One region of the Shewanella vaxholmensis genome, then DNA from elsewhere that is predicted to be linked to it. Evidence: predicted binding sites of a transcription regulator. Region 1 holds the regulator's gene; each other region holds the start of a gene.

Region 1 (3,195 bases):
GCACCCTTGATATTGATCCCGCTGTAAAGCTTGTTCCATAACCAAGTTAAGAAACGCTCGGCAATACGCACTAAACTATCTGAGTAATCTGCAGCGATTTCATCGAGATATTCAATGGCTGTCTCGCGCGCTTGGGTCTCTGAAATCTTTTTGTTGGCAGCTTCTTCTTGAATCGCTTTACGCAACGATTCAGATTTGAGCAACGAATGAAACAATGCTTGGCGGTTTGGCAGCACAGGCCCTGTCATCACCTTGCGTTGACGACGGAAATGCACCCGCGCGACCCGCGCTAACTTATGGGCGATACCCATGTCGGTGCCATGCTCGTCGGCCATATAACGCAGGGACACCGCATTCGAAAACTGCACGAAGTTATGTCGACCTAAGAACAGAATCATCAAACACTTACGCAGCCAAGTCGGGTTTTCCCGCTCAAACACAGCCGCCTTCATAGTGTCGTCTTCTTTACCTGGTGTGCGGCCCCAATACAGGCTCACGGGCACCAGTTGAATGTCTAATTCAGGGCGTTCCTTATGCACGGCCAACAAACGCATAAAGCATTCGAGAAAAGGCTCGTTACCGGCACGCTCACCAAACAGCGGCTTACGCCCTTGAAGGCAGACAACCCGAGGCGCAATCACACCATTTGCCACTAAAGGCTCATAGGGGCTCGGCAGTCCTAACTTAGCCGTAATTTCGCTCAGGGCAGCGATGTCACTCAGCGATTCCGTTTTCATCACATAAGCAAGGGGTCTGGAGGCATCCAGATTCAGATCGGCAAAGGGATCCTGAGGCACAACAATAGTGTGCACTAAGTGTTTTTGGATCCAGCGTAATGATTTCAACCAAAGAGAGTCGTGTTTAGGCATTATTCTTATGCAATTAAGTACGTTTACTAGCCCGGTAGAATACCAGACTATGGGTAATATTCGCTAATTCTCTCCAACATAGCTAAAAAGTGGTTAATACTTGCGCTGCAAATAATACTGTATATACTAACAGTAACTGTATAGAAAAACAGGAAACACCATGAGACCTTTGACGCCACGCCAAGCTGAAATTTTAGAGCTAATTAAACGAAATATTGCCGATACTGGCATGCCACCCACTCGGGCAGAAATCGCGACCCGTTTAGGTTTTAAGAGCGCCAATGCGGCTGAAGAGCATCTTAAAGCGTTGGCGAAAAAGGGCTGCATTGAGATCATGCCAGGCACATCGCGGGGCATTCGTCTGACTGCGGAAGTCGAAGAAGTAACTGAAACAGGTTTACCGCTTATCGGTCAAGTAGCTGCTGGCGAACCTATTCTCGCCCAAGAACATGTTGAACAGTACTACCAAGTCGACCCAAGCATGTTTCATCCCGCCGCCGATTTTTTACTGCGGGTTAAAGGCGACAGCATGAAGAATATCGGCATTCTCGAGGGAGATTTGCTGGCAGTTCATAAAGTACAACAAGCTAGAAATGGTCAAGTGGTTGTCGCTAGAGTCGACGACGATGTCACTGTTAAACGTTTCGAAAAAAAAGGTAATGTGGTCTATCTACACGCCGAAAATGAAGACTATTCCCCGATTAAAGTGGATTTAGGCTATCAAAGTTTAACAATTGAAGGACTCGCCGTCGGTGTGATCCGTAATGGAGATTGGCTATGAACAAATTACTTGGCAATGCACCCCGCCACCCGGGCTTGTGGCTCGATGAAGTACGTGATGCCGACTATGACTGGCACCATGCACCTATCGCCTGCATGCCAACTAAGACTCAAGGTCGCCAAGAATTAATCCATCTGAGTGCGCAACTCGCCCAGTTAAGCCAACAGGGCCGTTGGTTAGTGCTCATCAACCCACCGAGTATTGGCTACAAACAAATGCTCGCCAATGCAGGCGTGCGTATGGACAGAGTCTTGCTGGTGCACGCGAAAGATGAAGTGGAAACCCTGTGGGCAATGGAAAAAGCCTTAACAAGTGGTACGTCCAGTGCGGTTATTACCTGGACCCAATCATTGGATGCACGCGATAATCGTCGCCTGCAAATTGTCGCTAAAAGTGCCCGCGCCATGGGCATAGTGCTAGAAGACGTAAACAGTCACTTACATGGCGACGTACGCATTGAGCAAGGTAGCCTCTTCGGCCAACAATCTTTTTTTAGTGCTGTACATTAAATATTCATTTAATTTTTTACCTTGAAAGCCGCCTCGCCTATGAATGTGAGGCTTTTTTTTGGCAATTTTTCAGACAATTAGATAAATAAGTGATCTTGATCAATATTTAAACAGCAAGTATGGTTGGTTTAGTCGGCGATGATATATCGCCGCCCGTGGCAAATAAATCGAGCCGTAATCGAGTTCAAAATGCCACTAAAAATAGAGAACAGATTTATTTCAGTCGTATGTGCCAGCGTGGCTAATACCAGCAGTAATAATACTTAATTAAAAGTAACAGCCGCCAACGCACGTTGAAGTCAAAAAAGCTTTTTTGGGAACTGAAGAGTTTGCATAGAGTTGAGACTTACTGTGTTGCTCTTCTTTGTAGTTGCTATTCGCAATTGGCAGAGGAGAAGTCTTGTGAAGCAATTGTTGTATTGTTTACTCGTGGTGTTATTCGCACCACCGTTGGCCGCCGCGGACATGCGGTTCAACATGACCCCTGGCGTAACCGAGATCAGTGGCAAGGTTTATCACTTGCACATGACCATCTTGTATATCTGCTGCGCCATTGGCCTTGTGGTCTTTGGCGTGATGATTTACGCCATGATCAACCACAGAAAATCCAAAGGCGCTGTCGCGTCCCACTTTCACGAAAGCACTAAAGTTGAAATCGCTTGGACGATTCTGCCATTTATCATTTTGATCTTAATGGCGATTCCTGCGACAAAAACCTTAATTGCGATGGAAGATCCCAGCGACGCCGATCTGACCGTTAAAGTCACGGGTTCCCAATGGAAATGGCATTACAGCTATTTCGATCAAGACATTGATTTTTACAGCATACTCGCAACCCCTAGAGCACAAATCGACGGTACCGAAACCAAGGGTGAACACTACCTATTGGAGGTCGATAAGCCGCTCGTTCTGCCGATAAATCGCAAAATCCGCTTTTTGATGACCTCTGAAGATGTCATCCATTCATGGTGGGTACCTGCTTTTGCCGTGAAGAAAGATGCCAACCCAGGATTTATCAATGAGGCTTGGACTCGCA
Region 2 (3,195 bases), on a different contig from region 1:
CGAGTGGGTGAACCTAAAGATCCCGATTGGATTGCAAGGCCGCTCACCACGATTAGCTTTGTGCTTTGCGCCAGCACACCGGCAATCCAGTGGCATACACTGCAATCCATAGAAGAACTGGATCTGCATCCGGTTATCATCGCTAAGCCCACAAAAACGTGGCGTTTACAGCACAAAAGCACTGGGCAAAATGTCGAGTTTGAGCCAAGAGGTAACATCAAATTAGCCGTCGATGATATGGCGATCGCCAGTCAGGCTGTAGTGGCGGGGCTCGGTATTGGACTATTACCCATCAGCATGGCGAGTGAACAGATACAAAGCGGCAAGCTCGTTCAAATACTGCCAGAATGGCAAGGTATTCCGCGCACAGCCTACTTGATGTATCGCGATCGGGACAACCTGCCCTTACGGGTCAGACTGTTAATTGATTTTATGTTGGCAAATCCACCCGAGGCTTATTGAGCCATTCAGGCGTGAGTCTGCGGCGTATCGACTCAGTAAACAGCTAGAGCGCTAAATCAAGCTGAGTCTGGGCATTTGGGATTTCGGGCACTGCGAGGATAGAATCGGCGAGTCCTACCGAAATACCCAATAGACGAATGCCGCGCCCCTCTTGCCTTGCCATCGCCTGTGCGAGTAGATCATAAAACATCACAATCGAGACTTCATCACTACGATGCTCAATGGTGGTTTGCTTGAAATCATTAAACTTGAGCTTGACCACTTGCTTGTGAATTTTGCGCTCTTTAGCGCTGCGGCTCAAACGTAGGGCTAATTCTTGGATCAATCCCGGCATCACTTGTTGGCACTGCTCTAGGCTATAAATATCCTTTGCCAGCGTAGTTTCAACACCCACTGATTTACGCTCCCTGTCGGCGGAAATGCCCCGCTCATCGATGCCTTGGGAACGCTCAATCAAGACGCCACCAAATTTTCCGAATCGCGCCAATAACTCAGGTTTAGAGTAGGCTTGCACATCACCACAGGTATTGAGCCCAAGCGAGGAGAGCTTTTCGGCGGTGACTTTGCCAACACCGGGAATTTTACGTAGCGATAAGGTTTTAACAAAATCAGGGAGTGTCTCTGGGGTAATCACATATTGGCCATTTGGCTTATTCAGATCCGAGGCAACCTTAGCTAAAAACTTCACTGGTGCTATGCCAGCCGAAGCGGTTAACCCCGTTTCGGCTAAGATATCGCGGCGAATGGCCTGCGCAATCAAGGTCGCCGAGCCCTTATATTGTTGGCACTCACTCACGTCTAAATAGGCTTCATCTAAGGACAACGGCTCAATCAATTGGGTATAACGGGAGAAGATTTCACGAATTTGCAGCGACACATCTTTATAAACCTGCATCCGCCCAGGAACCAAAATGAGATCGGGACACAACTTAAAGGCATAGGCGGTCGCCATCGCCGAACGCACACCGAATTTACGCGCTTCGTAACTGCAAGTGCTGATAACACCACGACGATCGCTGCTGCCGCCCACAGCTAAAGGCTTGCCACGGTATTCGGGAAAGTCGCGCATTTCCACTGCCGCAAAATAGCAGTCCATATCGATGTGAATAATTTTTCGCACGTTGAATTCCTCCAACGCCAAAATACTGTATATAAAAACAGTAATCAAGTGTTCATCATCAATTTAGCGGGGATCGGGCGGGAAACCTAAAATTAAAAGAAGCCTAAGCTCCTTTTGTGAGTGCACTATGAGTGATGCCGTGATTGAGCTGATGGTCAGTGAGCAAATAGTTCACTGACCAACTTATGCTTAAATCTTAAATTGGCCGATATTGCGAGTAAGTGCGCGGGTCATATCCTCAAAGCCTTGCAAGCTTTGCGATAAGTCCTGACTCGAAAGCAAAGACTGATCCGACAACCCCCGCACATTATCGACATTGAGCGCCACTTCCTCGGCCGCCACGGCTTGCTGATCGATTGCTACGGTTATTTCAACCGTTTGCTGCTGAATTGACATAATCGCCGTCGCAATATCATTCAACGCGGTTTCGACCTGAGTCGTTAGCTCTTGCCCCGCTTTCGCTTGCTCAACGCCCGATTCCATCACTTGCTCGGCCTGCAATGCGCTTTGTTGCAAGGTGTGAATAATACCTTGAATGTTAGCGGTAGAATCTTGGGTACGCGATGCCAGCGTGCGCACTTCGTCTGCCACCACAGCAAAGCCACGGCCTTGCTCACCCGCACGCGCCGCTTCAATCGCCGCATTCAATGCCAATAGATTAGTTTGCTCAGCAATGTTACGGATCACGCTCAAGACTTCACCGATTTGCTCTGAGCTATTGCGTAAGTGTTTAATCACTTTCGCCGCCGCAATCACTTGTTGCGACAGCGCTTTCATCCCTTCGGTCGCACGGGAAACAATCTGTGTACCGTCGTGGGCCTGAGTTTGCGCCTTCTGGGCAAAATCATTCGCCCGTTGTGCACTGACAGCCATTTCTTGGCTGGTTTGCGCCATTTGCGTCGCGGCGGTGGCAACCGAATCTATCTGCTGCTTTTGCGATGAGACCGACGACACGGCTAAGTCGCAAATCTGCCGCGCATCAATAACGCACGTCCCAACCTCTTGGGTTAAGCTGCGCGTATCCAACAACATGTGCTGCACTTTCTCGGCAAAGCGGTTAAAGGCATCGCCAAGTTTGCCTAACTCATCTTCCCGATCCATCAGAATACGTTTTGATAAATCACTGTCACCTTCGGCGATATCTTCCATCGCATCCAATAACTTAGCTAACTGGCGTCTAAAGGGCAGCAACATCAACCATACCGTCACGCCCATTAGCAGCATGATACCTATGGCGACCATACTGGCATTCCAGAACGCGGCGGTCACTGGTGCTTCAATCACTTCGTGGGGCAACATAAAGGCTAAGTGCCACTTTTGTTTGGGATAATCGCCGCCCACGGTCACAAAGCTCACCCGCTGGGGAACGCCATTAAATGTAACATTCGCAAACCCTTGCGCTTCCCTTTGCATCTGTTGTCGTAATGCCGAAAATCCTGATGTGTCCTTAAACTGAGTATCCACTTGATTCGCCAAGGAGCCCGGCGGGAAACGCTCGGAAAAACCAGGGAAATACACTAGCTTGCCTTCGTCTGTCATTAAGAAAGCTTGGCCAAAATCACGGTATTTAATCGGTGCCAGCAGGGATTTACCAATGGTATCAATCAAGATAT
Region 3 (3,195 bases), on a different contig from region 1:
TAGTCTGGTGTGTTAGCTAACATGGCATGATAGTTAACATGGCCAACAACTAACCCTTAGCTTTTGATTTCGCATTTTTCTGATTGAAGCTTGATTGAAGGGATTAGCTGAATATCCCTTATTCCTTTTCTGCTTGATTTTATTATTGCAGCAGTTCCCTTGCGTTTGCTAGGGTATTGCTGGTGATAGTATCGCCACCTAACAGTCTTGCAAGTTCTTGAATACGCTGCTCACGATCGAGCGACTTCATTGTAGTTTCTGTACTGCCCGCCTTATTAAACTTATCGACGAACATGTGTTGATGACCATTGCCCGCAACTTGCGGCAAGTGAGTCACGCACAGTACTTGGGTCGATTCCCCTAAGCTGCGTAACATGCGGCCAACCACTGCGGCGGTGGGGCCGGAAATCCCGACATCAACCTCATCGAAAATCAATGTTGGCGTGGCAACTTTCTTCGCGGTAATGACTTGGATCCCTAAGCCTATCCGTGAAAGCTCACCGCCAGACGCGACTTTCGAAATCGGTTGTAAGGGTTGGCCAGGGTTAGTGGTTACCATAAATTCGATATTGTCACTGCCGTTGGCTGACATTTGCTCTGGGTGGAAATTGACTTCGATAGTAAATTTACCCTTAGGCATATTCAGTTCGTGGATTGACTGAGTCACGAGTTTGTCGAGTTCTTTGGCATATCTAGCGCGGCTTTGGCTGAGTTTTTGTGCGTTGCTAAGGTAAGCGGCTCTGCTGGCATCGACCTGTAGTTGAATTTCTTCGAGCTTGCTTTCGTCACTGTCTAAGGTGCTCAGCTCTGCCTTTAATGCCAAATGATGTTCGGCCAGTTTATTTGGGCTGACATGGTGCTTACGCGCCAGTTGCATGGCTTTTGATAGCCGTTCTTCTAAATAGGCAAAGTGGGTTGGATCGAGTTCAAGCTTACTCAAATAGTGCTGTAATTCGCCTGCGCTTTCTTGCACTTGGATTAAGGCATCATTGAGCATAGTGTTGATATTGCTTAATGCAGGATCGTAGCTTTGCAGATCTTCGGCGAGGGAAACGACTCGATTAAGCAGCGACTCTATATTGTTCTCTTCGCCTTCAGTGAGTATATCTAAGCTCGCCTGACAGGTATCAATCAACTCAGTGCCATTGGCAAGACGTTTGTGCTCTTGCTCAATTTCATCGAACTCATCGACTTTAAGATCAAACTCATCGAGTTCTTCTACTTGATATTGCACTAATTGCTTACGGGCAATACGTTCATGCTGGGAGGCTTCGAGTTGCTTTAGATCGGCCTCAATTTGTTTGCAGCGTTGAAAGCTGGCGGCAACCGTATCGATAAGTAATCTGTGATTGGCATAACTGTCGAGCAGAGTGAGTTGGTGTTCACTCTTCAACATTGCATGGTGCGCATGTTGGCCGTGAATACCGATAAGCAACTGACCCAGTAATTTAAGCTGTGTCAGTGGTACTGGATTACCATTGATGTAGGCGCGTGAACGGCCATCGCTACCAATAGTTCGACGTAGGATACACTCATCATCGAGTTCAAGATCGTTATCTTCTAACCAACGTTTTGCCAGTGGAATATCGTCCAAGGAAAAGCGGGCGCTGACCTCGGTTTTATTGGCTCCTGGGCGAACACTGCTGGCATCGGCACGATTGCCTAGGCACAGGCCTAGCGCATCGATGGCGATCGATTTACCCGCACCGGTTTCACCTGTGATGCTGGTCATACCGGGGCGAAAATCCAGTTCTAAAAAACGGACGATTGCGAAGTTATTAATGCTGAGTTGGCAAAGCATAGTGAATTCCTGTCGAAAAACATACCAAACCACTGTATTGATAAACAGTATATACTGATTTTATATACAGTAAAGTGGCTTGGGTAAATAATCGGCATTATCGGCAGTAAATATTTTTAATTGACTGATTATGCGTAGGTTCTTACTAAGCTTTCTAAGATAGGCAAACTGAAAAAAGTGACTAAGGTGCCAAATAGAATGCCCTGAGCACTGGTTGAAGCCTGAGTATTATAACGCTGGGCGAGTAAGTACACGCTAGCGGCTGTGGGCAGTGCGCTCAAGATCACGCCCATGATCAGGTAGTCACCACTGACTCCAAAACGGTTAAGCATAAAGTAGACGAGTGCCGGTTGGATAGCCAGCTTGAAGAGGTTGATAAGGCTCAGTTCGATAAAATTTTTGGGGCTAAATACGCTGCTATCTTTCTGGTAGCGCATCGCTTTGGCGAGTACCATGCCGATAGCAAATAGTGCGCAGGGGCTTGAGGTATTGCCAATTTGCTGGATCATTAGCGCCAGCCCAGAAGGTAGTTTTATCTCTAGCGCCGAAATGCTGACACCAATTAAGCTACCAATAACGATAGGGTTTTTACCGACCGCCATCATCATTATGACTAAGGCGTGGTGTTGTCTTTGGGTGTTTGTGGCCAGTTCCATCGAGACTAAGGCGACGGCAAACATCAGCACGGATAATAAGCTGGCAATCGCAGCGGCGACTAAGGCGCTTTGCTGCTGCGGAAAGAGGATGATGAGTAGTGGAATACCAATAAATGCCGTATTACCAAAGGTGGCATTGAGGGCTCGAATAGCGGCAACCGCATGCTGTTTGGGGTTAGCAAGCAGCGAGAGCCCAAGGCAGACAAGATAAGTGATCACCATAGCCGTGCTGTAGCCCGCAATAAATCCCCATTGCAAAATCTCACCAATCGGCTGCTGCGCGAGGGCGATAAGCATGATCGCGGGGAATGCAATGTAGTACACATATTGGTTTAGCACTTGGTCCGTATCGACGGGCAAGAGTTTTAATTTTTGCACTAGTGTGCCGAGCAACATGATCCCGAAGACGGCAAACAGAGGGGTTAAAATGGTCATTTCCCTCACTCATCCTTACGATTAAATTTGAATAAACTCAGCCATCACCGTCATTTCTACTATCGCTATGATTTTAGGTGGGCGCTTGCCTTTTTTATGTCACTTTAGAGCCAGAACTAGCGCCAGCGCAGTAAAACTCGCCACAAAATAACATATCATTTCAGTCTAAGGCTATTGCGCTATGGTCGTATAAGTGGATTAATTGATGTTTAAAACACAATGACTTAGCGTACGCTGTGATTGTTGATGACTTTATATAGTGCCTAAAGTGGGCTGCTAGAACAGAATTAGGATATGCAATGA
Region 4 (3,195 bases), on a different contig from region 1:
CGGCGTTACGCACCCGTTCAAGCACTTCGTTGCGGCGTGAATCGGCAATCGCCACTGTGGTTACTGGAGTTCGTCCCGGCGGCAATTCATCGATAATAGAAGTGTCGAGATCCGCATAGGCTGTCATCGCTAGCGTGCGCGGGATCGGCGTTGCCGTCATGATCAATTGATGCGGATGGAAACCTTGGCTCACGCCCTTTTCCCGCAGACCTAAGCGTTGGTGTACGCCGAATCTGTGCTGCTCATCTATGATAATTAACGCGAGTTTATTAAAGACCACATGCTGCTGAAAGATGGCATGGGTGCCAATCACCATTTGGGCTGCGCCGGATTCAATATCCGCAAGGGATTGCGCTCTTGCCTTGCCTTTAAGTTTACCCGCTAGCCAACCGACTTTAAGCCCGAGTGGTTCAAACCAAGCGGCAAAGTTAGTTGCATGCTGTTCGGCCAATAGCTCTGTTGGCGCCATCATGGCAACTTGATAACCGTTTTCAATCGCTTGCAGCGCAGCCATCGCCGCGACTAAGGTTTTACCTGAGCCCACATCCCCTTGCACTAAGCGCATCATAGGGTGCGGCTTTTCTAAATCTTTGCCTATATCGGCCACCACTCTTTGCTGGGCGCCCGTGGGCTTAAAAGGTAAAGCGGCAAGGAAGGGATTGAGCAATTGCCCCGTGGCATGCATGGTGACAGCAGCGTCTAAATTACTGCGCTGCCTTAGGCGTAGCATGCTGAGATTATGGGCGAGTAATTCTTCCTGCACGAGTCGCTGCTGTGCTGGGTGTTGGCCTAACTCTAAATCGAACTGAGAGATCCCCGCAGGAGGTCGATGCAGCGTCTGCAGCGCTTGTTTAAGGCTGATGTTGTTTGGTTGCAACTGCGGTGGCAGCAGCTCAGTTAAGCCGCCATCTTCCAGTAATACCAAAGCTTGCTCGGTCAGCTTGAGCCAACTCGCCTGTTTTAAGCCCTCAGTTGTGGGATAAATCGGCGTTAGGGTATCGCTCAGGTGAACATCTTCACCGGGATAGACGACTTTGTATTCTGGATGCACTATCTCGGCTTGGTGACCACCACGGCGCACTTCACCGTAGGCTCGGATCATTAAACCATTTTGCATGGCATTACGCTGGGCGACGGAAAAGTTAAAGAAGCGCAGGCTCAAGCTACCCGTATCGTCCCGCACATTGCAGACCAGCATACGCTTGCGGCCTTGGATGATTTGCGTCGATTGGATTTCAGCTTCTATGGTGCCGTAACTGCCGGGCATAAGGGCGGCAATCGGATAGATTTGGGTTCTGTCTTCGTAGCGCAGGGGTAAGTGAAACAGCAGATCTTGTACTGTTGTGATGCCGAGCTTTGCGAGTTTCTCCGCGACCTTTTTGGCGACGCCTTTGAGGTCGGTGATCGGAACAAGATCCAATTGCTGCAAGTCGTTAGCACTCAATCACTGTGAATTTATACATATATTAACAGAGAATAAGCGTAAGGCAATCTCAAGCAGAATGAGGGACTTATTTGCCAGCCTAGTTAACGTCAGTTTGCGGCCCTTAGGTTTCGGCTAAGGCCGCAAAAATTGTCGATATGAACGAAAGAGTAGTTAACCGTGAGCGTGATTACAGCCAGCCCTTTTGTTTGGCGATGCGTGCTGCATCGATTCGGTTGCTAGCATTGAGTTTAGCTATGGCTTCGGAGAGGTAGTTACGCACTGTGCCTTCGGCGATAAAAAGAGTTTCGGCGATGTCGGCGGTGGATTTGCCTTCACTGGCGAGGCGTAGGGCACGGCGCTCTTTATCGTTGAGTGGGTCGACGTCACCAATTGCCATCATGGCCAGTTCAGGATCGATTACCCGTTTACCCGCCATAACTTGTTGAATCGCGTTGACTAAGGTTTCTGAGGGCGCATCTTTTAGTAGAAACCCGCCGACACCGGCTTCGATGGCGCGTTTGATATAGCCCGCGCGGCCGAAGGTAGTAATGACCACAACTTTAGTTTGGCTATGTTGCTCCTTTACCCAAGTTGCCAGCTCAAGGCCTGTGCGCCCGGGCATTTCGATATCTGTTAGCAAGAGATCAAAACTTTGCTGCTTGAGTAGGTTAAGGGCTTCGTCGCCGTCACTCGCTTGGGTGATATTAAAGCCTCCCGCAAGCGTGAGGAGTGCTGCGAGTGCGCCACGCACCATGGCTTGATCTTCCGCCAATAAAATCTTCATTAATCTGTTGCTCCCTGCAAAGGTAAACTGACGGTAAATGCATATCCCTGTTCGAGATTATAGCTCAAGCTGCCGCCTAAGCTGTCAAGACGTTCGCGTATCCCCGTGAGGCCATTGCCTTCAGCGATAGGTTTACTTGTGCCATTATCTTTGACCTCAACGACTAGTCTATCTGCTTGCTGAATAAAGTCGATAATACATTGGCTTGCGCCGCTATGGCGTAAAATATTATTCACTAGTTCAGTGACAATTAATCCCAGCTGGCTCTCCATTCTGGCGGGCAGTTTAGGGATATTGCCTGTCAGCTCGACACTGATCCCTTTTTCCCTCAATAGTTTACACAGTTGTGTCACGCTATCCGCGAGCCCCTTATGTTTGTAGTCAGATACGGTGTGGCGAATTTGGCTGAGGCTCTCGCGGGCGATTTGACCAAGTTCATTAAGCTGGATTGTGGCCAGTTGGTATTCTTGTTTTGCCAGCAGTTTTTCGGCCAGTTCCGCCTTAAGCGCAATCGAAGATAAGCTGTGGCCCATAATGTCGTGTAGATCGCGCGCGATACGCTCACGCTCAAGCATAGTGGCCAAGGTGGTAATTTCTTGGGCACTTTGCTGTTCTTTTAATTTATGCCGATAACGTCTGCGTTCGGCGACACCAAACATACCCACGCCGAGCACTAACCCCGAGCCGTAAAGCGGAAAGTAGTAACTGTTAAAGTGGTAAATCTCATTGAGGGCAAACAGTAGTCCGATGATGGCAGCAAGCGCCAATAGACAGGTCCTTAGAGGGTAAAAAAAGCCAATGAAAAAAGCCGCAAAGGTGAATAGTGAGATAGATCCTGGGTTGATTGGGGTGATCGCTATTGCTATCGCCACCATAATCAGAATGGGCCGATAGGCGCTACGGTTATTGCACTTATAGGTCCAAAAATAGCTGGCAATAAAAGGGATTAACACAGCAAAACTGAGGGCGATTTTCCAGCTTGGAT

Evidence for each region. The regulator LexA, encoded in region 1, represses DNA repair genes until DNA is damaged. The targets are predictions, from matches to a motif close to TACTGTATNNNNATACAGTA.
Region 2: a site for LexA is predicted at 1,606-1,625, ahead of dinB (DNA polymerase IV). Genes of this name have one in related genera too.
Region 3: a site for LexA is predicted at 1,832-1,851, ahead of recN (DNA repair protein RecN). Genes of this name have one in related genera too.
Region 4: a site for LexA is predicted at 1,446-1,465, ahead of recG (ATP-dependent DNA helicase RecG). Genes of this name have one in related genera too.

The regions. Positions count from the first base shown of each region.
Region 1 is NZ_JAUOEV010000004.1:178,691-181,885, reverse strand. Features, by position in the region: gene plsB (glycerol-3-phosphate 1-O-acyltransferase PlsB) at 1-869, opposite strand, end outside; gene lexA (transcriptional repressor LexA) at 1,030-1,650, shown strand; gene Q4Q46_RS05850 (cell division inhibitor SulA) at 1,647-2,159, shown strand; gene coxB (cytochrome c oxidase subunit II) at 2,562-3,195, shown strand, end outside.
Region 2 is NZ_JAUOEV010000021.1:56,358-59,552, forward strand. Features, by position in the region: gene Q4Q46_RS16800 (LysR family transcriptional regulator) at 1-462, shown strand, start outside; gene dinB (DNA polymerase IV) at 506-1,582, opposite strand; gene Q4Q46_RS16810 (methyl-accepting chemotaxis protein) at 1,772-3,195, opposite strand, start outside.
Region 3 is NZ_JAUOEV010000028.1:11,839-15,033, reverse strand. Features, by position in the region: gene Q4Q46_RS19160 (phosphatidylglycerophosphatase A family protein) at 1-20, shown strand, start outside; gene recN (DNA repair protein RecN) at 143-1,801, opposite strand; gene Q4Q46_RS19150 (AEC family transporter) at 1,930-2,892, opposite strand; gene Q4Q46_RS19145 (LysR family transcriptional regulator) at 3,192-3,195, shown strand, end outside.
Region 4 is NZ_JAUOEV010000019.1:82,512-85,706, reverse strand. Features, by position in the region: gene recG (ATP-dependent DNA helicase RecG) at 1-1,429, opposite strand, end outside; gene Q4Q46_RS15955 (response regulator transcription factor) at 1,614-2,210, opposite strand; gene Q4Q46_RS15950 (sensor histidine kinase) at 2,210-3,195, opposite strand, start outside.